One region of the Paenibacillus sp. R-74696 genome, then DNA from elsewhere that is predicted to be linked to it. Evidence: riboswitches for the same ligand, from Rfam matches in the RefSeq annotation. Region 1 holds a riboswitch; each other region holds the start of a gene.
The links. Region 1 has a riboswitch for cyclic di-GMP ahead of ACSR9A_RS18065 (glycoside hydrolase family 26 protein). Riboswitches for the same ligand answer to the same signal wherever they lie in the genome.
Positions count from the first base shown of each region.

Region 2: another riboswitch for cyclic di-GMP. It lies ahead of ACSR9A_RS19105 (transglutaminase-like domain-containing protein); the one in region 1 lies ahead of ACSR9A_RS18065 (glycoside hydrolase family 26 protein).
Region 3: another riboswitch for cyclic di-GMP. It lies ahead of ACSR9A_RS01375 (methyl-accepting chemotaxis protein); the one in region 1 lies ahead of ACSR9A_RS18065 (glycoside hydrolase family 26 protein).
Region 4: another riboswitch for cyclic di-GMP. It lies ahead of ACSR9A_RS15380 (RNA polymerase sigma factor); the one in region 1 lies ahead of ACSR9A_RS18065 (glycoside hydrolase family 26 protein).

Region 1 is NZ_JBPULM010000037.1:121,933-127,885, forward strand. It holds gene argS (arginine--tRNA ligase) at 1-1,256, shown strand, start outside; gene ACSR9A_RS18055 (glycosyltransferase family 2 protein) at 1,572-2,588, shown strand; gene ACSR9A_RS18060 (mannosyltransferase family protein) at 2,592-3,851, shown strand; cyclic di-GMP riboswitch class I at 3,939-4,026, shown strand; cyclic di-GMP riboswitch class I at 4,107-4,194, shown strand; gene ACSR9A_RS18065 (glycoside hydrolase family 26 protein) at 4,280-5,227, shown strand; gene ACSR9A_RS18070 (glycosyltransferase) at 5,647-5,953, shown strand, end outside.
Region 2 is NZ_JBPULM010000039.1:65,884-71,836, reverse strand. It holds gene ACSR9A_RS19120 (DJ-1/PfpI/YhbO family deglycase/protease) at 95-616, shown strand; gene ACSR9A_RS19115 (response regulator) at 892-2,055, shown strand; gene ACSR9A_RS19110 (hypothetical protein) at 2,145-2,675, shown strand; cyclic di-GMP riboswitch class I at 3,035-3,120, shown strand; gene ACSR9A_RS19105 (transglutaminase-like domain-containing protein) at 3,134-3,946, shown strand; gene ACSR9A_RS19100 (SdrD B-like domain-containing protein) at 4,205-5,953, shown strand, end outside.
Region 3 is NZ_JBPULM010000008.1:56,067-62,019, forward strand. It holds gene ACSR9A_RS01360 (RNA polymerase sigma-70 factor) at 1-25, opposite strand, end outside; gene ACSR9A_RS01365 (ArsR/SmtB family transcription factor) at 264-584, shown strand; gene ACSR9A_RS01370 (saccharopine dehydrogenase NADP-binding domain-containing protein) at 680-1,759, shown strand; gene ACSR9A_RS01375 (methyl-accepting chemotaxis protein) at 1,967-3,943, opposite strand; cyclic di-GMP riboswitch class I at 4,034-4,119, opposite strand; gene ACSR9A_RS01380 (M48 family metallopeptidase) at 4,392-5,048, opposite strand; gene ACSR9A_RS01385 (GNAT family N-acetyltransferase) at 5,052-5,528, opposite strand; gene ACSR9A_RS01390 (MarR family winged helix-turn-helix transcriptional regulator) at 5,714-5,953, shown strand, end outside.
Region 4 is NZ_JBPULM010000031.1:57,486-63,438, forward strand. It holds gene ACSR9A_RS15355 (polynucleotide kinase-phosphatase) at 1-1,888, shown strand, start outside; gene ACSR9A_RS15360 (transposase) at 1,906-2,745, opposite strand; gene ACSR9A_RS15365 (transposase) at 3,085-3,315, opposite strand; partial or broken gene ACSR9A_RS15370 (hypothetical protein) at 3,334-3,381, opposite strand; gene ACSR9A_RS15375 (transposase) at 3,397-3,690, opposite strand; cyclic di-GMP riboswitch class I at 4,091-4,188, shown strand; gene ACSR9A_RS15380 (RNA polymerase sigma factor) at 4,478-4,972, shown strand; gene ACSR9A_RS15385 (DUF5050 domain-containing protein) at 5,132-5,953, opposite strand, start outside.

The sequences.
Region 1 (5,953 bases):
TTGGACATGCACGCGGTGCGGCGGTTGGCGATGCGCTGTGCAACGTGCTTGAATATGCGGGCTATGAAGTGACCCGCGAATATTATATTAACGACGCCGGTAATCAGGTGAACAATCTGGCAAAGTCGATTGAAGCGCGCTACCAGCAGGCGCTGGGCAAGGAAGCGGAGATGCCGGAGGACGGCTACCACGGCGCGGATATTATTGGTTTCGGAGGGCTGCTTGCTGAGCAGGAAGGCGATCGTCTGCTGAGCCTCAGCACGGAGGACCGTCTGGAGTTTTTCCGCAGCTTCGGCCTGGAGCGCGAGCTGGACAAGATCAAGCATGATCTTAATCGCTTCCGCGTCGGCTTCGATATTTGGTACAGCGAAACGTCGCTTTACAAGAACGGCAAGGTTGAGCAGGCGCTGGAAGTGCTCAAGGAAAAGGGTCATGTATACGAGGAAGAAGGCGCAACCTGGCTCGATACGATGCCTTTCGGCGATGATAAAAATCGCGTGCTCGTCAAAAATGACGGCTCCTACACCTATTTGACGCCCGACATCGCATACCATATGGACAAGTACAGCCGCGGCTACGACCGGATGATCAATATCTGGGGTGCAGACCACCACGGCTACATTCCGCGCGTTAAAGCGGCGATGGAGGCGCTTGGCAACGATTCAGGCAAGCTGGTCGTATTGATTGCCCAGATGGTCAGCCTGTTCCAGGACGGCGAAAAGGTGAAAATGTCCAAGCGTACCGGCAAAGCGGTAACGATGCAGGATTTGATGGATGAGGTAGGCGTAGACGCCATTCGTTATTTCTTCACGATGCGCAGCATGGACTCGCATCTGGATTTTGATATGGATCTCGCGATTTCGACATCCAACGAGAATCCGGTGTTTTATGTGCAATATGCGCATGCGCGGATTTGCAGCATTTTCCGTCAGGCACAGGAGCAAAGCCTTGCGCTGCTGCCGCTTGAGCAGATCGACCTCAGCAAGCTGACGTCGGAAGCCGAATATGACCTGCTGCGCAAGCTCGGAGAGCTGCCGCAGGAAGTGGCGGAAGCAGCGGAGCAGTATGCGCCGCACCGCATCGTTCGCTATGTATATGAACTGGCCTCCCAGTTCCACAGCTATTACAGAGCAGAACGCGTTATTACCGAAGACGCGGCACAGACTCAAGCACGCCTTGCGCTGCTTGGTGCTATTCGCACCGTCATTGCAAATGCGCTTTGCCTCGTAGGTGTTTCGGCTCCACAACAAATGTAATATTACCCATGCAGACAAAGATCAGTCTTTGCGGCAGCGGTAGCAGACAGCTACTCGTGCCGCAAGGGCTTTTTTTTCAAAGAAATGGAGCATAATACGGTTTAAACGCGCTGTGCCGCTAGAGGACGGCGACAGCCGTTTCACCGTGAAATATAGGAAAGGATATGATTATCCATCCATTCTCTACATTTCTCGGACTGAAACGCGCTGTGCCGCCAGAGGATGGCGACAGCCGTTTCACCTTGCTTTAACCAAGGTATGCTATTATACTAATTGTCGAAAATGGACAACATCATAGAGAGCGAGGGAAAAGTCATGAGAGGCGATGAGTCCGATTTGCCTATTGTATCGATTGTCATGCCCTGCTATAACGAGGAAGAAGCGCTGCCGGAAACGGTAAGACAAATGTCCCTGCTGCTGGAACGGCTGGTGAAGGAAAGAAAGGTATCCGAGCAGAGCAAAATGCTGCTTGTAGATGATGGCAGCCGCGATAAAACGTGGTCGCTTATTGATTCCTTCCACCGGAGCAACCGTTTTGTGAGCGGGCTGAAACTTTCTCGTAACGTTGGGCATCAGCGGGCACTGCTGGCGGGCTTGTTGACGGCGAAGGAATATGCGGATTGCATAATTTCCATCGATGCCGATTTGCAGGACGATATTAAGGTGATCGACGAGTTTATTGAGAAGTACAAGCAGGGCTACGAGGTCGTGTACGGCGTACGCAACAAGCGGACGACCGATACGATGTTCAAAAAGTTCAGCGCGCAATTTTTCTACAAATTAATGATTAAGCTTGGCGTCAACGTCGTTTACAATCATGCGGATTACCGGATGATGAGCAGGAAGGTCGTTGATAAGCTGGAGGAGTACCAGGAGGTCAATCTGTTCCTGCGCGGCATCATTCCTACCATCGGCTTCAAATCCGACAGCGTGTATTATGATCGTCTGGAGCGAACTGCTGGCGAATCGAAATATCCGCTGAAAAAAATGCTCATCTTCGCATGGGAAGGCATTACCTCCTTCAGCGTTTCTCCTATCCGCGCAGTATCGGTTGTCGGCTTTTTCATGTCGGTCATGAGCCTTTTGTTCGCCCTTTATGTATTCGTACGGCATTTGCAGGGCAACACGGTATCCGGCTGGAGCTCGATGATTCTTTCGATTTGGTTCATTGGCGGCATTCAGCTGCTATGCATTGGACTAATTGGCGAATATATCGGCAAAATTTACATTGAAACGAAGAAAAGGCCGAAATACTTCGTTGAAACAGAGCTGCATAACGTTGCATTGGCGGAGCCGAAAACGAAAACGCAGCAATTACAAGAGACGAGGTGACGAATGGAATCGCTGCTGCTTAAAGCAAAATCGAACACACAAGTTTTGATCTTCCTGCTTTCCTTGTTTGTCATCACGAGAATATTGCTTTATTTTGCAGGCTTTCTCGGCATGAATCTGTTTCCGAACTATCAAGTACCGCCAGACTATACGGTCGTACAGGGGCATGATTTCACATCGAGCCAGCTCTCGATCCAGACGGATATTTCACAGCTGAAGAAGCCGAGCTTTGAGGATTTAAGGAAATTTGACAGCGTATGGTATTTGGGTATTGCCGAAAATGGCTACGATACGTATAACATCAATGAACCGCATCCTAGTGCAAATTGGGTGTTTTTCCCTTTATACCCTTTGTTAGTCTTCCTGGTGGAGTCTATTTCTAAATATGATTCGACGGTCGTGGGATCGGTTTTATCGAATTTGTTTTTGCTCGTATCGCTCTTATATTTTTATGGCATTTGTTTGAAAAGAGGGCTGAAACAGGAGCACGCCCAAGTTGCGGTGCTGCTGCTGCTTGTTTTTCCGACCGCCATCTTCTATGCCGTGCCTTATACCGAGAGCCTGTTCCTCATGCTGTCGCTTATAACCGTATATTATGCGATGCAAAAGCGATATTTTCTCGCGTTTCTGTTCGGGGGCTTGTCCGCTGTGACGCGCAATCTGGGCTTCGTCAACTTGTTTTTCGTTGTGGGGACGCTGTTGATTGAACACAGGCTGTACCGTTTCAAGTGGAAGGACGCAAAATATTTAGGTTATGCTGTTATTTCAGCACTGCCGCTGGCTGGTTATCTATTGTATATGAAATGGCTCACGGGCGATTTGCTGGCTCCGATTACGGAGCAAAGCATCAACTGGTATCGCAAGACGGTTGCTCCATTTTCAAACTACATTCATTTTATCCAAAAACCTTATTTCTCAGGAAATGGTGGCTGGGAAAATGGCCTGCTTGCCTTTATCATTGCTAATGCCGTCCTCGTCATTTTTGCTGCCTTTCTTATTATGCGCTGGAAAGATATTCGCCGTAATGCACATGAATGGCTGTTTTTTGCATATGGTCTGCTGCTTATGCTCATTCCGTTCGCCAGCGCCGAATTTTTGCAAAGCATTCCACGCTATGTCATGGTCGCGTTCCCCTTCTATATTTATTTTGCGGATGTGCTGAAAAATAATAAGCCGCTGCAAATGTTTTATTTCATGATGTTTTTCCTGCTTCATATTGTGTACGCGATCTGCTACTTTAATGGATATTTTTTCGTTGTATAATTTATGAAAAAATAATTTGACGAAATTTGCGATCAAGGTGTACAATAACACCATATTACATTAGCTCATACTTTATACCTATTACGTTTAACGAAAAGGCAAACTCAGGGAAACCTGATGTGCGCAAAGCTACAGGGGCTTCATTCCTAACGGAATATGCTCGCCAGCTGCCGAATTCAACATCGCTTCTTCCTTTATTAATCAAGGTAGACTTTGTTCTTTCGGGAGCAGGGACTATCTTTTTTTATTGCTTCAAACACGAAAAGGCAAACTCAGGGAAACCTGATGTGCGCAAAGCTATAGGGGCTTCATTCCTACGGGAATATGCTCGCCAGCTGCCGAAGCCCAACATAGCCTCCTTTGCCTGATGAAGGTGTGGCGTGTTCTTCGGACCACGTACCATCATTCGCTCGGGGGAGGAACTTACAATGAAAAAGACAAAATTCGCACTTACACTCCTTATGCTCGCTTCGACATTACTCTGGGCACTCCCTGTTAGCGCACAAACGAACTTTTACAATGGAGCATGGATCGGCACTTGGCCGAACCAAAGCTTGAACAACATTGCTGCCTACGAGCAACTGATCGGTGGACACCAAGATGTTGTACATACTTTTGTCAATTCGAATCAAGGGATCAATGAGTGGAAGGGTTTTATGGACTATGTAAATAGTAATGGTTCGATTAACCTACTTACCCTTGAATTTAAAAATAAAAATTACAAAGAATATTCGACTGCTGATATCAATAGAGGCGTAGTAGACGCTTACCTGAAACAAACAGCTAAACAATTGATGAACTGGCAGGCGGCTAATAAAAACCCTGAAATCTGGCTGCGCCTTTTCCACGAAGGCAACGGCAACTGGTACGGCTGGGGCGTTGGCGACAGCACAGTGAACACGAACGAAACCTACAAAGCGGCATTCCAACGTGTCGTTACCATTTTCAAGGAGCAAGGCGCAACAAACATCAAATTCATGTACAACGTAAACGCTGAAAATGTTGGCAAAAACGCTTCGTTTACAGCTATGTACCCAGGCGATGCCTATGTGGACATGCTTTCGATCGATGGCTACAATTTTGGAACGAAAGAATCGTGGAGCTCGTGGAGAACGTTTAACGATGTATTCTATGCTTCTTACCAAGCGCTGACAAGCATGTCGAGCAAGCCAATCATCATCGCTGAAACAGGCACAACCGAAAGCGGCGGCAGCAAAAAAGAATGGGTTATTGACGCTATGAACCAAGTGCAATCGCCAGCGTACAGCCAAATCAAAGGTTTGATCTGGTTCAATGAAAACAAAGAACTGGACTGGCATATCGATTCGTCGGCTGATAGCCTGAGCGCTTACCAAACGCTGCAAAAAACACTTTAATAGATTTGGGCGGTAGTAAAGGCCTAGGCCTAACCTCTTCTTTAAATCACTAGTTGATATAGTACCAAATAGGTATTCTGAAAAAACTCTAATTTCGCGTAAACCGCGTAAAATTAGAGTTTTTTCGCTTTTTTTCTACACATTTGCATAGAAGATTAAGATGTTAAGAATAAAAATTAACTTTTAAAGGGGCAAGGATTGTGATAAGATAACTTTGAATTTGAGCCTTAGCCGCCAAAAATATCATATTTCCGGCCAATTTAACAAATATCGACAGCGAGAATAGACAGTATAGTCAATCCATGTTGTAGATTAGTCAGAAAAGGAATGGAATTATGGCGAATAAATAGAGCGCAAAGGATTGGGGTTATTTGAAAACAAAAGCTAGGTACATATTAACAACGGTATCCATTGCTATCATGATCGTGTATCTAGTATGGAGACTTGTACAAACACTCCCATCTGGCTGGTCATTAATTTTTGGATCTTTGTTATTATTTTTTGAAATCATTTCTATTTTTCAATCCGTTTTATTCCACATTCTTCTGCTAAAACCCACTGAAAGAAAGCCTGCGCCATTACCTGACAACCTTTATTCTGTGGATGTTACAATCGCTACCTACAATGAACCGCCATCCTTGGTTAGAAAAACCATCCTTGCCTGTAAAAATTTGAATTATCCGGAGCATTTATTAAATATTTGGGTATGTGATGACGGAAAACGAG
Region 2 (5,953 bases), on a different contig from region 1:
CGCATCTGAGCGTCAGGATTTGTTTGCGAATCCTTTTTTTAGGGTAAAGTAATCTAGAGCCCAAACAAGAAGGAGCGTGTAAATGATGACGCAAATGAAGAAGGTGGCTTTTCTGCTGGCCGATGGCTTTGAAGATTCCGAAATGCAAAATCCGTATGATGAAATGGTGAAAAATGGCCATGAGGCGGTTATTATAAGCTTGCGAAGCAATGAGGAATTGAAGGGCAAGCAAGGCACAATTGCCTATAAGTCGCATCTAGCGATTAAAGAGGCAAAGGCAAGCGACTATGCGGCGATTATTATCCCTGGCGGGGCATCCCCCTCCCACTTGAAGGAGGAAGCGGCCGTGCATGCTTTCGTCAAAGACGCTGATGAAAAAGGCATAACCATTGCCGCCATCTGTCACGGCCCGCAAGTTTTGGCGGAGGCTGGTTTGCTGCAGGGACGGACACTGACAGCTTATCCGGAGCTGGAGCAGGAAGTGCTGGCAGCTGGGGGACATTTTCGTAATGAGGAAGTCGTGGTAGATCGCAATTTGATTACTTCCCGTACACCGGAGGACGAGCCTGCTTTTATTCAGGCAACGATTGAACAGCTGGGCGTCAACGCCTGGTAGACTCTCTAGCAGAACAGCTGGATTGTCCATTCTATCCATTATCACTGCGAGTTTTGCCTTTGGGCAAAACCCTAATCGCAGATCGTAAGAGCAGCAAGCGTTTAGCCTACTTGAGGTTTAGCAGATGCTGCTCTTTTTACTATGCAAATTTCCCTGAATTTGTAACGACTATTCAAGCCAAATGATTGCGGCAACTATTTAACTGGATTATAATTGTTGTCAGCATGGCAGAGTTTGTGAACGAGTGGTTATTTCGTATATTAAAGGAGTAAAGCATGAAGGTTATCCTTGTAGATGATGAATGCCTTGCTTTGGATTACTTGGAGCGACAACTCGTGAAATTAAATAACGTAGAGGTTTTGGGGAAATATGAGGATCCGATGACCGGGAAAGAGCGGATTTTGCGCGATCTGCCGGATGTCGTATTTTTGGATATTAATTTGCCTGAAGTGAGTGGCATTGCGCTTGCTGAACAGCTGCTTGAGGTTAGGCCGGAGCTGAATATCGTATTTGTAACCGCTTATGATGAATATGCAGTGAAAGCATTTGAGCTGAATGCACTGGATTATGTCGTCAAACCGATTCATCCTGAGCGCTTATTGAAAACGATGGAACGGATTCAGAAGCGGCTGGACTCGTCTGCGAAGGATAAAGAGCAGGCTCTACAGCCAGTGAAAAATGCGAATGAGGAGCAGCATCTGGTTTTGCAGCTATTGGGGCAGTTCAGTGTGGAGTTTTCCGGGAAAAAGGATGCAGCCATAAGGTGGCGCACAACGAAGGCGCAGGAGTTGTTTCTGTATTTGCTCCAGCATCGCGAACAGCTTGTAAGAAAATCGATATTAATCGATTTGCTATGGCCCGATAATGGGACGGAAAAAATATATGCCCAGCTGTATACGACGGTGTACCACATTAGGAAAACGCTAGATCAGTTTGGAAAGTGTTTTCACATTGCCAATACAACAGAAGGATACATATTGACGCTGAATCAGGTTGTGCTCGATGTAGAGGAATGGGAGCGGGGCATTGCCGCCGCACCGCCGCTAGCGGCTGCAACGCTTGCGGAATACGAAGAGGCTATGAATCTTTATAGAGGCGATTATTTAAAGGATTATGATTATTGGTGGGCGGAGAGCGAGCGCCAGCGGCTGAAACGGTTATGGCTGAATACTTCCTATCGATTGGAAGAATGGCATGTCGAGCATGGTCAGTTGGATAAAGCGATTGCCGGATATATTCGGATTATCGAGGAGCATGCGCAAGCGGAAGAGGCTTATTTTGCCTTAATGCAGCTGTATGCGTCCAAAGGAAATCATCTTATGGTTAATCAGCAGTACAATGTTTTAACCGCCGCGCTGATAGAAGAATTGAACGAGCAGCCAAGCGCGTACATTACAGAATGGTATAAAGAGTGGAAAAGCAGTGTTAGCGCGTTGTAGGGGCTATTTTGTAAATTTTCCGAGATTAAACAGGGATTTTGTCGAGAAATTGTAGAGTTGCCTTATTTATAATGGAGGAGCAGGTGAAAATGAAGACGGACAAGCTTTACGGGCTTCATTTTCAAAAAATAGCATGTTCAAAGGAATGGTTGAAGAAGATGATGATAACCGAGAAACGGCAAATAAACGTCATTCGCCATTTTCGCTATCCTGAGCTGGCTTGCTGTATAAGCGAGGGAGCCCAGCACCTACGACAGCTGAATTTAAATCAAATGACCGATTACACGATCGTTCGAGGCTTTTATACCCATCATCGAGGTCATTTTATTGGAATTACAGCTACTTCTGAGGGGCCTTTGTTTTTCTATGACAAGCAATATTTTCAGCTTTCGGAAGGGAAATTTATGATTGCTCTGGAGCATGACGACAAGCGAAACACGTTCTCTTTTTGGTGGGATGGGGTAGAAATATGTCGCCTGAACTATCAGCGGCAGCTTTATCAGTACAATGAGGGAATCGTGGATGACGGTATTCGTGATTTTTTTGCTTGGCTTTATTTGTCGACAGGACCGAGAAAGTTTTGGAGATTCCAAAAATTTTACACGGTCAAAAGCAGCTAAACGCTGGTTCGGGTATCAGAATTTTATCAGCCGAAAAAGGATTGATAAAACGCATGATGGAGCTGAAGTGGGATGGGCGCTGAACATTTGAAAGAGTTTCAAAGCTTGAAGCATGAGGATGAAATGCGGTATATGCTCCTGCTAAGGGATGTAAAGGGCATGCTTAAAGAGCGGAAAGAAGAACCTTTTATGAAACGGTTAAAGCGGAGATGGATGAAGAGAGGCCATAAAATACAAGCCTCAGCCTGGAAATAAAAAAGGTTTAACGTATTGTTTGTTGCAAATAATGGGTATATACTAGAGATAATCATAGTTTAATATAAGGTAGTTCTTCTACCTAACACCACTTACAAAACTTTACACGATAACGGCAAACCTGTCGAAAGGCAGGGACGCAAAGCTAAAGGGCCTTCTCTATTATTTAGATGGCAGCCTAGCCACCGAAGGGAGTTTTTTTTATGCGCAAAAGTTTAACGGTTATGATTTTGCTTGCATTGATACTGTCCGTGTTCCCGCAAGCAACTGCTCAAGTGGCAGCAGCTGGGACAAGCTGGCTCGATGAATCCAATGTGGATAAAGGAAGCATCGGTATTCGTTATGAGGTCAAGTCGGGCGTAGATACAAGGCTGGTTGTAGCCAAAGACGGCAAAAATTATACGTATGCGCTCCGGGCAAACCAGACAGAAGAGTGGTTCGCGCTTCAACTGGGCAATGGAGACTATACGATTACATTATTGGAGAACGTCAGTGGAACCAATAAATATAGAGCAGTTCAAACAGGCAAAGTTACCTTGAATTTGAGTGACAGCAGCCTCGTTTACTTAAACTCCATTCAAAATATCGATTGGAGCAGCAACAGCAAAGCGGTCAAGAAAGCATTGGAGCTGACTAAGGGTAAAAAGACGGATACCGAGAAGGTAACGGCAATTTACAAATATATTGTGGCGAATATTTCTTATGATCATCAGCTTGCAGCTAAGGTGACCAACGATTATTTGCCTCAAATCGATCGTACGTTTAGTTCGCAGAAAGACATTTGCTACGGTTATGCTGCATTAATGGCGGGCATGCTTCGCAGCTTGGACATTCCGGCCAAGATGGTGACGGGCAAAGCGTCCGATGTATCGAACTATCATGCTTGGAATGAAGTATATTTGGACGGCAAATGGATCACGATCGATACGACGCTTGATGCTGGCATGAAGAACAGCAAGAAAGCGGGCAAAATGATTAAAGACAGCTCGCGTTATACAGCTGCTAAAGTCTATTAAACGGATCTAAGCATATATAAATCAATAGGCACGTACAGAAGCTTCGTCTATCCTTCAAGGGATGGACGGAGCTTTTTTTGCTGTTATTTAGGCTGTCGAATGAAGGGGATGCTTGTAAAGTTTTTGTACAGTTGGGCTAGATATAATTTTCTTATTTGAATGTAAGGAGGGAGAGGATGGAGAAAGACTTGGCTTTCGTGAGGTAATCACAACAATAGAACAACTAGACAAGATAGAGAAAAAGAGAGGATTGATAAGATGCCCGCAAGTAGACAGAGAGCGATCAGGCAAAAGATTTCCTGGATCATGCTGCTCGTTTTGCTGCTGCAAGCCGCATTCCAGCCATTCGCAGCTCCAATACAGGCAGCAGGTCCGATTACAGGACTGACTTTTACAAAGACAGCTAGTGTGAGCACCGTTAATGTAGGCGATACCTTCAAGTATACCATCTTGTATCAGGCGGATGGCGCGACTCATGTTGGTAAGAACGTAACGATTGTTGATACCGTACCGGCACAATTTGAAATTGTGGATGGCTGGGAGGATGGAGGCTGGGATACGAAAAACGGCCAAACGCTAACCGTTAATGCACATCCACTGCCTTCCGGTACTTCGGTAAAGCTGGAAATTCCCGTGAAAGCGAAGCCGACTGGCTCAAGCTCGGTTGTGCCTACGACGAATACAGCGACGATTACACTCGTTGATTCGGCAGAAAGCACGACGGCATCGGCGCCTGTTTCAATTAATGCGGATCCGAATCCGGTTGCAACACCAACGCCTACAGCAACACCGACGGCGACACCTACTGCCTCAACCTATGACAAATGGTGGGCTTACAAAAGCCAAGACACTGGATTTGGCGGCGGAGTTCCAATTATTGGCGGAGCGGTTGAGTATACGGTAGGCATTAAAGGCGAAGCGGGCAATACGAATCCTGGCAGCTTGAAATATGCGACGTTAGTCGATACGCTGCCGCCAGATGCCGTATATGTGAGCTCAACAGAAAGTGGCGTCTATGATTCAACGGCTCGTACGATCACTTGGTCGAACATTGAGCTGGCTTCTGGACAATCTTTCGAAGCGAAGGTATCGGTCACTTACCCTGATGATTTAGGGTATGGTCATCCGACAGGAACACCGCTGGAGCGCAAAAACAACGTTGAAATTTTGAGCGGCTATACGCTCGAGGGAGACGGGGCGGTCACTGATCCTGACGCTGATGTGACAACTAAATTCGGAGAGCCGGTATCTGGCGTTTCCGGTTTAACCAAGTCGCGCGTTTACCAATATCGCTGGCATGGCCAAACCCAGAAGTTCAACATCGGCGGCATCAGCAATACAGGGACGAATGTAAATACGTCTTTATCGAACCTGGTACTGACAGATGTTCTGCCTGCGGAAATGGACTACAGCAGCATTAAAATGCCAAATGTTTTCACATCCCAGCTTCGTTATAAAACTAGCGATGGCGTGACTGAAACTTGGCATGCGTATAGCGGCAGTCTTGCGCCTAACGGCACAATTGCAGTGAGCACGACAGCTGGTACGAACCGCATTGTGCTGAATGCTGGCGAATATTTGGCTGCACTGGAGTGGTCGTTCAGCACTTTGGCTCCAGGCGGTACAATTGGCGGCATTGAAGTTACAGGAACAGTTAGAGACTTTGCTAACGGTACGAATGCTCCTGTCGTTCACGGCGATCAAGTAACGAATCAAGTGTCTCTGGATTATCAGGCACTGAGTGTTACCATTCCGGGTCAATGGGATAACAAGCCTCAAAAAACGGCTCAAGCAGATTTCAACATCAACAATGAGAAGCCATGGCTTGTTGCAAATAAAGCGATTGGAACGGGAAATTTCCGTCCACTCAGTACGGTGCCGTTCACTTTAACGGTTCGCAATGATATTAAAGCAACGGGACCTTATGTTAATCCAGTTGTCTATGATTTATTGCCAACAAGCTTTGATTATTACCTCAATCCTAAAATAGCCGATCCTGCTGCGGCG
Region 3 (5,953 bases), on a different contig from region 1:
TGTACCGTTCATATAGCTCAGTCACTTCGCATGCCCCCATCTATGCTTACTGGCATTTCTTGTTACGATCGATCATATCAAGCTTCCTATTAGGCGTCCATATGCTTTATTAAGCAGGCACTTTATCTCCTTTTGATCCCTTTGACCATAGAACGAGCAGAGGCTGTTTTTTGTGACATTTCGTGTTGATTTGAATTTTTTCAGGAAATCACTTATACTTAGCAATACGTTTAAACAATTAAACCATATAGCGGAGTGAAGCCATGAGCGAATTTATCGGCAATCAGAAGGCGATTCACATTTTTGAAAGTTTAAGCCCTTATTTTCAAGGCCTGGGGGACCCCGTTCGCCAGCAAATTATATCGCTGCTTATCGACAAAGACAGCATGAATGTAACGCAAATTGCCGAGCATATTCCGATGTCGCGGCCTACCGTTTCCCATCATCTGAAAATATTGCGCCAGGCAGGGCTGCTTACCGTTCAGAAAAAAGGAACTGAAATGTACTACCGGCTTGAATTCAATGACGCTATTGCGCTGATGAAACAGCTTGTCCAATTCGTGGAAGAGGAATGCCAATGCTAGTGCCAATATCCAGGCTAGCATGCTGACATTCCTTTTTCAAACGGCTATATGTCGAAAAACTTAAACGTATAAACATTTAATCGGAGGTCTACTTTATGTATAAAAACAAGGTTCTTATTGTTGGAGGATATGGCGAAGTTGGCAGACAGATCGCCCACATTTTACTTGATCGGCATGCGGATTTGGAAATTATTTTGGGAGGAAGGTCGCCGGGGAAAGCCGCCGCCTTTGAGTCTGAACGAGTACATACTGCGGTTGTAGATACGAATGCGGAAGATCCGCTGCAGCATACAGGCGAGCATATCTCGCTCATCATTAGCGCTGTCAACGATTTGCAGGATAAGCTGCTTCTAGCTGCCGTGAGAAGAAAAATCCCATTCATTGACGTGACGCGCTGGACGGAGTTATTCGAGCAGGCTGCTGCTAAATTGAGAAAGGTAGAGCTCCATGCTCCTGTCGTGCTGTCTTCCGGCTGGATGGCGGGAACAGCTTCTCTATTCGCTATGATGCATGCCGATGCCCTCAAGAACGTAGCTGTCGATATCCATGCTCTATACTCCCTGCAGGATAAAGCGGGCCCAGATTCTACCGCCTACATGGATCGGATGACGATCCCATTTCATATTACGGAAGCGGGAAAAAGCCGCCTAGTACATCCGATGACCGATCCGGTAAAGGTCCAATTTCCCAATGGCTATGAGGCAAAATGCTATCGACTCGACACTCCCGATCATGTGACACTGCTTAAGGCCGGCCATATTGACACTGCCAGCTTCCGCATCACCTTCGACAGCAAGGCAACCACCTCTTTGCTCGTGGGACTCGTTAACAGCGGGATATGGAAAATGATCAGCGGGAAAAGGTTCCGATCGTTCAGGCAGCGCCTGCTCTACAATCCAGGTACCGGCAGCGCCCATCATGTGCTTATTCACCTTAAGGGAAATGACCATAATGGCCGCTCGGTCGAGCGGCGAATCGCCATTTCGGACCCGCTCGGCCAGACTCACCTTACCGCCCTCGGAGCGGCTGTCCAAGCCGAGAAATTGCTGCTAAGGCCTGACAACGAACCGCTCGCTCCCGGCGTTTATTATCCAGAAGAGCTGCCGGATTCGCGGATGGACGCAGCTGCGATTATCGGCTTTTTCAAACAATATGGCGTGCTTGTCTCCTACTAAATTAGAGCGTCATGAAGCCGCTGTACCCGCTAAACCGAACCTATCCCCGTGTCCGCATTCTCAAAATTTCGCTTATTAATCAACAATGCCACCACGCTGCATCCCTGCCACTGGAAAGCTAACGATCGTTAGCTTTCCAGTGGCAAAAAAAAGGCCGTGCCTTAGCGACAGGATGTCAGCTTTGGACATAGCCTCGTTGTAATTCAACTAAACATTAAACCGGTTAAGCATCGTTTTTAGCTCATCCGCTGTGCGTGTCAGTTGTTCCACAGAGCTGTTTATTTCCATAATGGAGGCAAGCTGCTCTTCCGACATTGCGGCAATCGTCTCAAAGCTTTGGGATGAGTTTTTGCCGATTTGCACACTTTCTTTAATCTCGGATTCCACACGCTCCGTATTTGCATTTAACCGGTCGGCGGCGGCGGCAATCCTCTCCATATGAATGGATACGTCCGTCGTTGTCGTCACTAGCGTCTGGAATAAAACGCCAACCTTCCCCACTTGCTCCAAACCAAGCGCAACCTCACCTGTGCCTTTGTCCATTGTCCCCACTGCATGGGTAGTGTCAGCTTGTACCTGATGAATGAGATTCGCAATCTGATTGGAGGATTCTGTAGATTTCTCCGCAAGCTTGCGAATTTCTTCCGCCACTACCGCAAACCCTTTTCCATGAACTCCCGCTCTGACAGCCTCGATTGAAGCGTTGAGCGCCAGAATGTTTGTTTGGGAAGCAATTGATGTAATGACGGACGTAATGTCGCCAATCTCCTCCGAACGCTCGCCCAATTGCTTAATGACTGCTGCGGCTTCTTTAACCGTCTGTTGGATGGAGTCCATCTGATTGGCCAAGCCACCAACGGCTTCATTGCCTGTTTTTGCTCCTTGGGAAGCCTCTGCGGCTATGCCGGAGGTTTGATTGGATGTATTCAAAATGCCATATACCCCTTCACCAATTTCACCAATTAACCCCAAATTCCTTTCATATCCCATCATTTGGCCCTGCAATCCGACATTTGCTTGCTGAATATTGGTAGTGGTTTGCTGAACGGTAGATGATATTTGATCCAGATTGCCCAATAGATGCGACGATGAGCTGGCAACAATCTGTCCCTTATCCAAAATAGAAATGATCAGCCCTTGCAGATTTTCAAGCATCCCGTTAAAACTTCTGGAAAGCTCGCCGATTTCATCCTTCGTTTCAAATGTCAGCCTGGAGGACAAGTCGCCTTCGCTGGCGGAGAGCCCTTGCAGCTTTTCGTTCATGACGGAAAGCGGCTTTAACGTTTTGCGCATGACCGTATAGATGATTGCTGCGGAAACCAGAAGGCACACGATTGTTACAAAAATCGAAAACCGCAACAAGGCGTTGGCTTCAGCATAGGCTTCACTTTTGGGAACCAAAATCGCTATGCCCCAATCCATCATGCCAGATTTCCCATAAACGATCATATGCTCCGAGCCGTTAATGACGGCTTCAGCCAAACCCGCGTCGCCATTCGTGCTGTTCGTTACAATTTTATTTAGCGTCTCATTCTCGTAATCGGCCATATTTTTCTGTAGGGTCTCTTCGGGTTTTTCACTGGCCACAACCGTGCCATCCTTTGTATAAACAATCGCATGACCGCTTTGTCCCAATTTCACTTTGGAGATGAGATCAATCAAGTCCTGAATAGGCTGACCTCCATTGCCGACTCCAACAATATTTCCTTGGTCGTCCCTTACAGGAGTAGCTGTAAGCACAATTGGAGTTCCCTCCACCCCGGGAGACTTTGAGCCTACCGGATCAATGGTGACGGTCTCACCGTTGATCGCCCTTTGAAAATGCGGGTAATCCTTTACACTAACCGTTGCTCCCGGCAAATAAAGCGTGCCGTCAGGGGCAATAAATGCAAATTCGTCCGGGTTATCAGTGATCTCCGTCATTCGGTTGCTATAAGCGAGAATTTCAGGAATATCTCTGTTCCTCACGTCATCGGACTGACTTAATGCCTCGTATTTGGCCTGTGTGCCCTGAATCCAAATATCGATGTAGTTCTGAACAACAGTCAGCTGCTGCTCCGCCTGCTTCTTAAAGTTTGCCTCCAATGTCGTTTTGGCCTTATCATAGCCAAGGAAAGACACACAGCTTAGCGATACTGTCATTAATAGAGTGGTAATCAGGCTGCTTTTGATGGTTAGTTTCATGGTAATCACTCATTTTCCCTCATAAATTTTTGAATACGAAAAAAATCCGGGCCGAATAGACTGGATTTGCGTACACGTACCCCTTCCTTATTCGGCGACCCGGCTAGCATCGCGCTTAGCTCATTAGATCCGAAGCTCTGCGTCCCCACCTTTCAGCGAGTTCGCCTTTACAGAAAAGAATATCGGTAAAATGACACTGAACTTTTATAGTTACACATTAATTATTTATTAGAACTCTTTAAAACTTACATTTTTATCCAAAAAATACAGTACTGATGAGCCAATGAAGGTTTTTTTTGCAATCAACGGGGAAATTGAAGGATATAGAGGAGCTTGAAAAAGTAAGATTAGAGGGGTAACGATGAAACCAGGTCGGGGGCTGGGGCTGGGGCACCCCAGGCACTGCGGACTCGATAACCATTAGGACGTTCTCTTTGACTGCCAAGCTTTAGAGCGTCATGAAGCCGCCATACCTGGCCAAATACTGTTCTTTTTCTTTATAATCCGGCATAAGACTGCCTACGCGCCGCCAAAAGGATCGGTCATGATTCATATGAAACAGATGGCAAAGCTCATGGATAATGACGTAATCAATCACATCAATTGGAGCCATCGCCAAACGATAGTTAAAGGTTAAATGCTTGCTGGAGCTGCAGCTTCCCCACTTCGTCGTGGACTCTACGATCTCAACCGTTTTGGGCTTTATCCTCAGCTGCGCCTGATAAATAGGCAGACGTTCCCCTATTAATTTTTTGCAGCTTGAAAAATAAAACTTCTTGAGGTTTTTCCGAAGCTCCTCCTCAGTTAAGCCATCTGTATTGATTAATTCATGCAGCAAATGCTCTTTGCCAAGGTAGAGAAATTTCTCTGTATCTTGGTATTGCTTCGTTTGCGGCGCTTTAGTAGCCTCCGCAAGATGCTGCGTTTGCTGCAAAATCCATTTCCCATGCCGCTCGACAGCTCGTTTAATGACCTCTTCACTTGCCGCTTTCGGCGCTTTTACCGTAATGAAGCCTGATGGCTCGATTTGAATCGATATTTTCTTTTCACGATTGCCATATTGAACATGAAACGATATCGTTTGATTTTCAAATTCAATGTTCATCGGCTAGTTATAGGTCATCCAGGCTGTTGTGCCGAGCACTTCAAAGTCTTGCTTAAACCAGAAGTTGCGCGTTTTATCCAGTGTGTACACATACATTCTCTGTTTCGGATATTTCGCTTTAAGCCAGTTGATAAAGGATGCCGCTTGCCCTTTGCCTTCATATTCCTTCAGCACATCCAGCGCTTCTATAAAAACAAAATCCTTTTTATTTTTAATGTCGATATAAAAGTCCTTTTCCAAATATTTTTCGTCATCGCTAAAATAATCCTTTTCCGCTTTTTCGATGAGCTGCTTGCCGCTTGCATATTCCCAAATGACGCCATAGCCAACCATCGTCTCTTTGTCTTCAATCACATAAATGTTTTCCGGCAGCTCCGATGGGTCCTTCTTGCTCAATTCGCTTGCATGGTAGGTCGTCGTAATCTCGCCGAGTGCGTTCTGCATTTCTTTATCAAATGGTTTGGCTGTAATGCTAGACATGATTTTAATCTCCTTTTTGTCTGGAAGCTTATCTTCTAGTCGCTCTGACTCGTGACCGTTATCATACCATAATCGATGAATTAAAAAATAATAAAAACGATTTGACAACCGAAATCCATCACGATATATTTAATTAGACATCTAACTATTAGATTTCTAATTCATTTTAACAGAAGGTGATAAGCATGCAGCAAGACCGCAACCTGCAGCATAAATTTCGTATGATCGGACTAATGATGAAGCTCAACGTCAATAAGAAGTTAGAGGCGTACGGGCTAACGGTAGAGCAAGGGCATGCCATTCGGTATATTAATGAACATGAAGAAGGGGGACTTTCCCAGAAGGATCTAGAAATCACCTTTAACCGTAAAGGCTCCTCTATCAGCAGTCTGGTCAACAATTTGGAGAAGAAAGGCCTTATTGTT
Region 4 (5,953 bases), on a different contig from region 1:
ATTGCCCGTATCGGTCGGGGATGTGATGAGCCGTGGGCCGGAATCGTTAGCGGCGATGGAATGGTGGCGCAAGCATGTGGAAGCAGGGCTTGCCTATATGACGGACAGCAATCATGGCTGGAAGATAGCGAGATTGCTAGACGGCAGGCAGGTTGAGCTTAGCCATGGCGATGAGAAAACCGCAGCGGAGCTTGGGCAATTTGAGCGGGAGCATGGTGAAGAAGCAGCACGTATGCTGAAGGAGCGGCTTCGGATATTTTTACTGCAAGCGCCCCCGCAGCTTGTCTTTTGCCGCAATGGCGTGAGACAGCTCGTTGTTGTGCATGCGGGCATTCGCGACAGCTATATTGGCAAGCAATCCACTAAAATTCAGGACTACTGCCGCTATGGGGAGCAGGGTGGTACCGATGCAGAGGGCAAGCCGCTGCGCAAGGAATGGTATAACGATCATGAGTCTGGCGAGCTTATCGTCTGGGGACATGATCCGCGAGTCGAGCCGACGATCATGAACCAAACGATTAATATTGATCAAGGCGCCGTATTTGGCGGGTATTTGACCGCATACCGTTACCCGGAGAAGCAGTTCGTACAAGTGAAGGCGTATGAGAATTATGCCGGGGAAGGTCGCAATCCTTTGCTAGAGGGACAATTGAATCGGTTCAGGCAGCCAAATTTGCGAAAATATATTGAAGGGTACTCGGTGCTGACCTCCGCTTATGGCGATATAACGGCCCGGGGCGAATTCGTTAAAGCGGCGATTGATACCGTATCGCATTATACGGTGCCGCTGGAGGAGCTGGTGTATATTCCGCCGACGATGAGTCCGCCGCCACAGACGGCTGAGGATGAGCGGTATTTGGAGCATCCGGCCGAAGCCTTCGCCTATTATCGTTCGCAAGGCGTAGAGAAGATGATCATGGAGAAAAAGCATATGGGCAGCAGAGCCATCGTGCTGCTGTTTCGAAACGAAGCCGCAGCTGCCTCGTATGTCGGCCGGCAGACACTAGGCGTCATTTATACTCGAACAGGCAGGCGGTTCTTCGAGCCTATGCTTGAGGAGCAAGTGCTGCGGAAGCTGAATAGCGATTTGACGAAGGCGAATTATTTTGACCGTTACGGTACGGATTTAGTGCTGCTGGATACGGAAATTGTCCCGTGGAATTTAAAGGCACGGGAGCTGATTGCTTCGCAATATGCCCATGTGGCGGAGGTTTCGCTGATGGACAGACGGGCCAAAATCGCCAAGCTGCGGGAGGCGAACGGCGCGGGCAAAGCCGTGCAGCACTGGATTGATGAGCTGGAAATCAAGCTGGGCAATGCCGAAACGTTCGAGCGGGCATTCCAGCAATATTGCTGGGATACGAATGGATTGGAAGGCATTCGAATTGCGCCTTTCCACACGCTGGCGCATAGTACATCAAGCTACCAAAGCGAACAGCACAGCTGGCATATGGAGCATGCGCGCGAGCTAGCTGCTTGCTCGGAGCTGTTCATGGAGACGGAATACAAGGTTGTAACGGATGAGGCCAGTGAGCTTGCGGCGATTCGGTGGTGGGAGGAAATGACGGAGCAGGGGCATGAAGGAGCTGTCATTAAGCCAGAGTATTTTGTCGCCAGACATAAAGGAAGGCTGATTCAGCCGGCCATCAAAGTCAGAGGCCGAAGCTATTTGCATATTATTTATGGCATGGATTATTTGCTGCCCGAAAACCTCCAAAGGCTGAAGCAGCGCAAAACAAGCAAAAAGGAGCGTTATGCGCTCAAGGAATTTGCGTTGGGACTGGAGTCGGTGGAACGGTTTATTCGCAAGGAATCGGTGGAACGGATTCATGAATGTGTGCTTGCCGCTTTATCCATGGAGTCGGATTCGGTTGATCCGCGGCTGTAGAGGATGAGGGAAGATGGTTATAAAAACGGGGCTGTCCAATAAGTCCCTAAAATAAAAAGTTGTACGGAAAAATGCAATGTTTTCCGTACAACTTTTTTTGTGCCCATGCTTTTGCAGAAGGTAGCAAGGCGAAGGCCTGCCACCTTCAAGAGATTGTGAGCCAACGCCACAATCCCAAACTCCGTGTGAACCTTGTCCAGCCCTCGCAGGGAGAACCGGCGGAACGACCGGTTGCCCTTGATGTGACCAAATACGCTCTCTACCTCGACCTTACGCCGAGCATAAATGGCGGATTTATCGTCATCCTCAAGGGCTTTTTTGGCCTTTGCTTTTAACTCTTCCCAAATCGTATTCCAGTGAACCTGGCGATTTCCCTTTGCTTTGCTGCATGCGGGCTTGAAGGGGCAGTTGCTGCAATCTTCACATTCATACAGCTTGAAGCTTTGTTCCAAACCAGAAGCATTCTTTTTTGTTTGGTATTTCTTAAAGCGAACGTAGCGGCCATTCGGGCATACAAAGCGGTCATCGTGCTCTTCATACGTCCAGTTCGAGGCGTGCCGGATGTCCTTTTGGTAACGACGCGTTTTTTCTTTCATATAGGTGCCGTAAGGAATGAGAAAATCAAAGCTCGGCTCTTTTTCCTGGCCCATCGCATACAAGTAGTTCGCTTCACTGCCATAGCCTGCATCGGCAATCACGGTTTTGGGTATAGGCAAAGAAGACGCCGCCAACTTTTCCATATGTGGAATGAAGCAGCGCGTATCCGTAGGTCGCTGATGAAGACTGTAAAACAAAACGAATTGGTTTTCCGTGGCCATTTGCACATTGTAGCCCGGTTTCAGTTGGCCATTTTTCATGTGATCTTCCTTCATCCGCATAAATGTGGCGTCCGGATCGGTTTTGGAGTAGCTATTGCGCTCGCCAAGGCAGGCTTTCTGCTGCTCATACCTCGCGAGCCTAGGAAGAAAATCCTCCCGAATCTGCTTCAGTGGATGCTTTCAGGCACGACGCGCTTTACGTAAGGCTTTCCTCCCTTCGCTGTCGTTTGCCCCAGCGATCTGTTCGGTTACGTTTGCCACTTTTTCTTCCAGTACGACAGCTGCTTCTTCGAGCTGACCCGAAAGCCCATCTGGATTCGCTGCTACGTACTCGCGAGCTTCTTGCTGCGTGAGGGTATGAATATGGGCAAGGGTCTCCTACACCTTCTCTTTCAGCTTTGCTTCAAAGCGCAGTGTGGATTTTTTCCACACGAACGAATACTTGTTAGCATCGGCTTCGATCTTCGTGCCATCTAAAAAGTACTGCTCCATCGTAATGTAGTTGCCTTCGATGAGCTTTTGAATCATCGTTTCAAACAACTCGTCCATGCATGCTTTCATACGCACGCCGCGAAATTCATTCAAGGTGCGGAAGTCCGGCTGCTGCATCGCCGACAGCCACATCGCTGGGAGGTTTTCGCGCAGCAGCTTCTCAATCCCTCGGCAGGAGTAAATCTTTTGCGAGTAGCCTTAGAGGATCGCCTTAAGCATCATTTTAGGATGGTAAGAGCTGCAGCCCCCACCAACATAGTGAGTAAACAACTGCTCGTCCGGGAGCGCTTCGATCATCTCATCAATGACACGCCCCACATGGTGGGCAGGGATAAATAACTCCAGATCCAAGATCATCTGAGCCTGCTTGTTGTCGTAGGGCTTGAAGGTAGGGGCCAGCTTTCGTTTCGACACCCCTTTTTCTTCAATATCCTCTAGAGGAAGTGAAAGCTGCATGGTATACTGTTCGGTAGTAGTCATCAGATTACGCAAAAAAATCGCCCTTTCTGTAGTGGTTGTGTGGTAACTCCCATTCTACAAGATTTGGCGATTTTTTTTTTGCTTATTTTTTACATGTCACGAAAATGGGGGGCCAGAAATCACTTTTCACTGACTTTCTGGACAGCCCCGCTTTTTTTGTGCGGAATACTATAGGTTGTGTTTATTGGGCAGAAAAATAATCCAATCAGGTGACGATAGGTTCGTTTTCTGAGGAATAGGTACGGGTGAGACACTTCAAACATGAGGGAGTCTTCATTTTTTCTTAATTGGTTTTAATGAACTGTTTTTATAAAAAGTTAATTATTTAACTTAAATTTCAAATAAATGAAAGGGTTGTATCCGATATAAGACTATAGGGATGAAAATGAGAAAATAGGATAGGAATCTTGGTTAGAATAAAAAGTAAATCTTTACGAAAGTCGAGGACGCAAAGCTGTGGGTCTAATTCATCGGTAGGAGAAACGATGTCATGACAGTCGGGCCGCTGGAGGGACCAAGGCTCCGCGTAGCTAGGATACTTGCGTATGGCGAAATAAGAGAACATAGCCACCATAAAATTATAAGCGGTGAATTCTCAAAACCTATTAGACCAAAAACAACAGAATTAGATTATGTACCAACACAATATATAACTGGATGGTTTAAAGACACAATCTATTCGTAGGCAACCCCGTGTGAAAATCAGTTATTTGTGGCTTTACCCGATTTTTTTAGTTTACCAACTCATTGTGTAACAGAAAATAAATACGATTGATCTCTACTGGGGGATTGTGATGAGATGGGTTTGAATGATCTTCAGAAACGAGTCATTGAAGAACTATACTTCGAGATGTTCAATTCTTTGTTAGCATATGCGCAAAGCGCATTGAAGGACCGAAGGTTAGCTGAAGAATCTGTACAGGATACATTTAGAATAGCATGTAATAAAGTTGGCCATATAATAACCAGCCCCAATCCAAGAGGCTGGTTATTAAATACACTGAAATATGTTATAAAGAATATGATTCGAAGCCGAGCCTCTTTAAGCAGCCTAGTAGTATCATCTTTGGTTTACGAAAACATCTTCTTGGGAGATACAAATTCGCATAATGTCGATCTGTTATACTCAGAACTAATGGATGCCGATGATTATAATTTGCTGAAAAAGGTAGTCATAGAGAAATATACTATGTTTGAGGCGGCACAGGAGCTTGGCATATCGGTAGAGGCTTGTAAAAAACGAGTTCAAAGAGCTAAAAATAAGCTGAAAAAGCTTCTTGAAAATGAGGCTTAATTTTATCCTAAATTTCGAAAGTAAGTATTCAAAATCATTAAAAGAATACGCTACCAAAGTAGTGCTTTATGGTGTTAAACAATGGCTCTTGATAGTATCAGTAGATTGTGTTTTCAAATGGACGAAGTACATGTTTAGTTTTACTGATTAGCTAGTGGCTTACTCTAATGGATAAACCTTAGTGGGTTCATGTTTTTGTTCAGTTATGCTGTATAAGGATTTAAATTGATCAAAATAGTATAAAGTATTGTTAAAGACTTGGAAATTGGTGACTCCCGGTATTTCTATATTAAGATGTCCGTCAGGAAATGAAAAAGACTGTAATAATCCAGATCTATTCAACGTTACGATTTCGTTATTTCCAAATACTTGGACAAACGAATAGTCACCATCTTTTAAGACAGAAAGTTTTTTAGTATTTATATTATATAAATAAATTCGATTGTCTTCAGAAGAATTTATGAATATAAGGGCATTATCTTTTTTTCTGTATGTTAAAGAATTTAACTGTATGTCGGAAAGTAGCTTTTGTTTGTTTTTCCCATCAAGATTGATTGAATAAAGGTTATTACCGTCACTGTAAAATATGCCATTGTCATGTAAGGTGAATTCCTCTACTGGTTCTTCAGCAAGCATCTTAAGTTCTGAATTTTTAATGTTAATTTTATAAAGATTTCCTCCACGTAGATTGGTGGCATATATCCAATCTTCGAAAACAACAAAGGGGTAGTAACTCATCTTTGATATCTGTCTCAAGAACTTACCGTCCAATGAGCGGACAACAAGTCCTCTTTTGTTTTCTTTGCTATTGAATGCATTATAATACAAGTATCCATTGACTACGTTGACATATCCAAACTCGGCAACAATATCCTGTAGTACTATAGAATTTCCGGTTTGTTTGCGTATTTCTATGACATCATTCTCTAAAGGAATATATATGTACTCGTCTGTGCTTGCCATTAGACCTCCTTGGTTTAC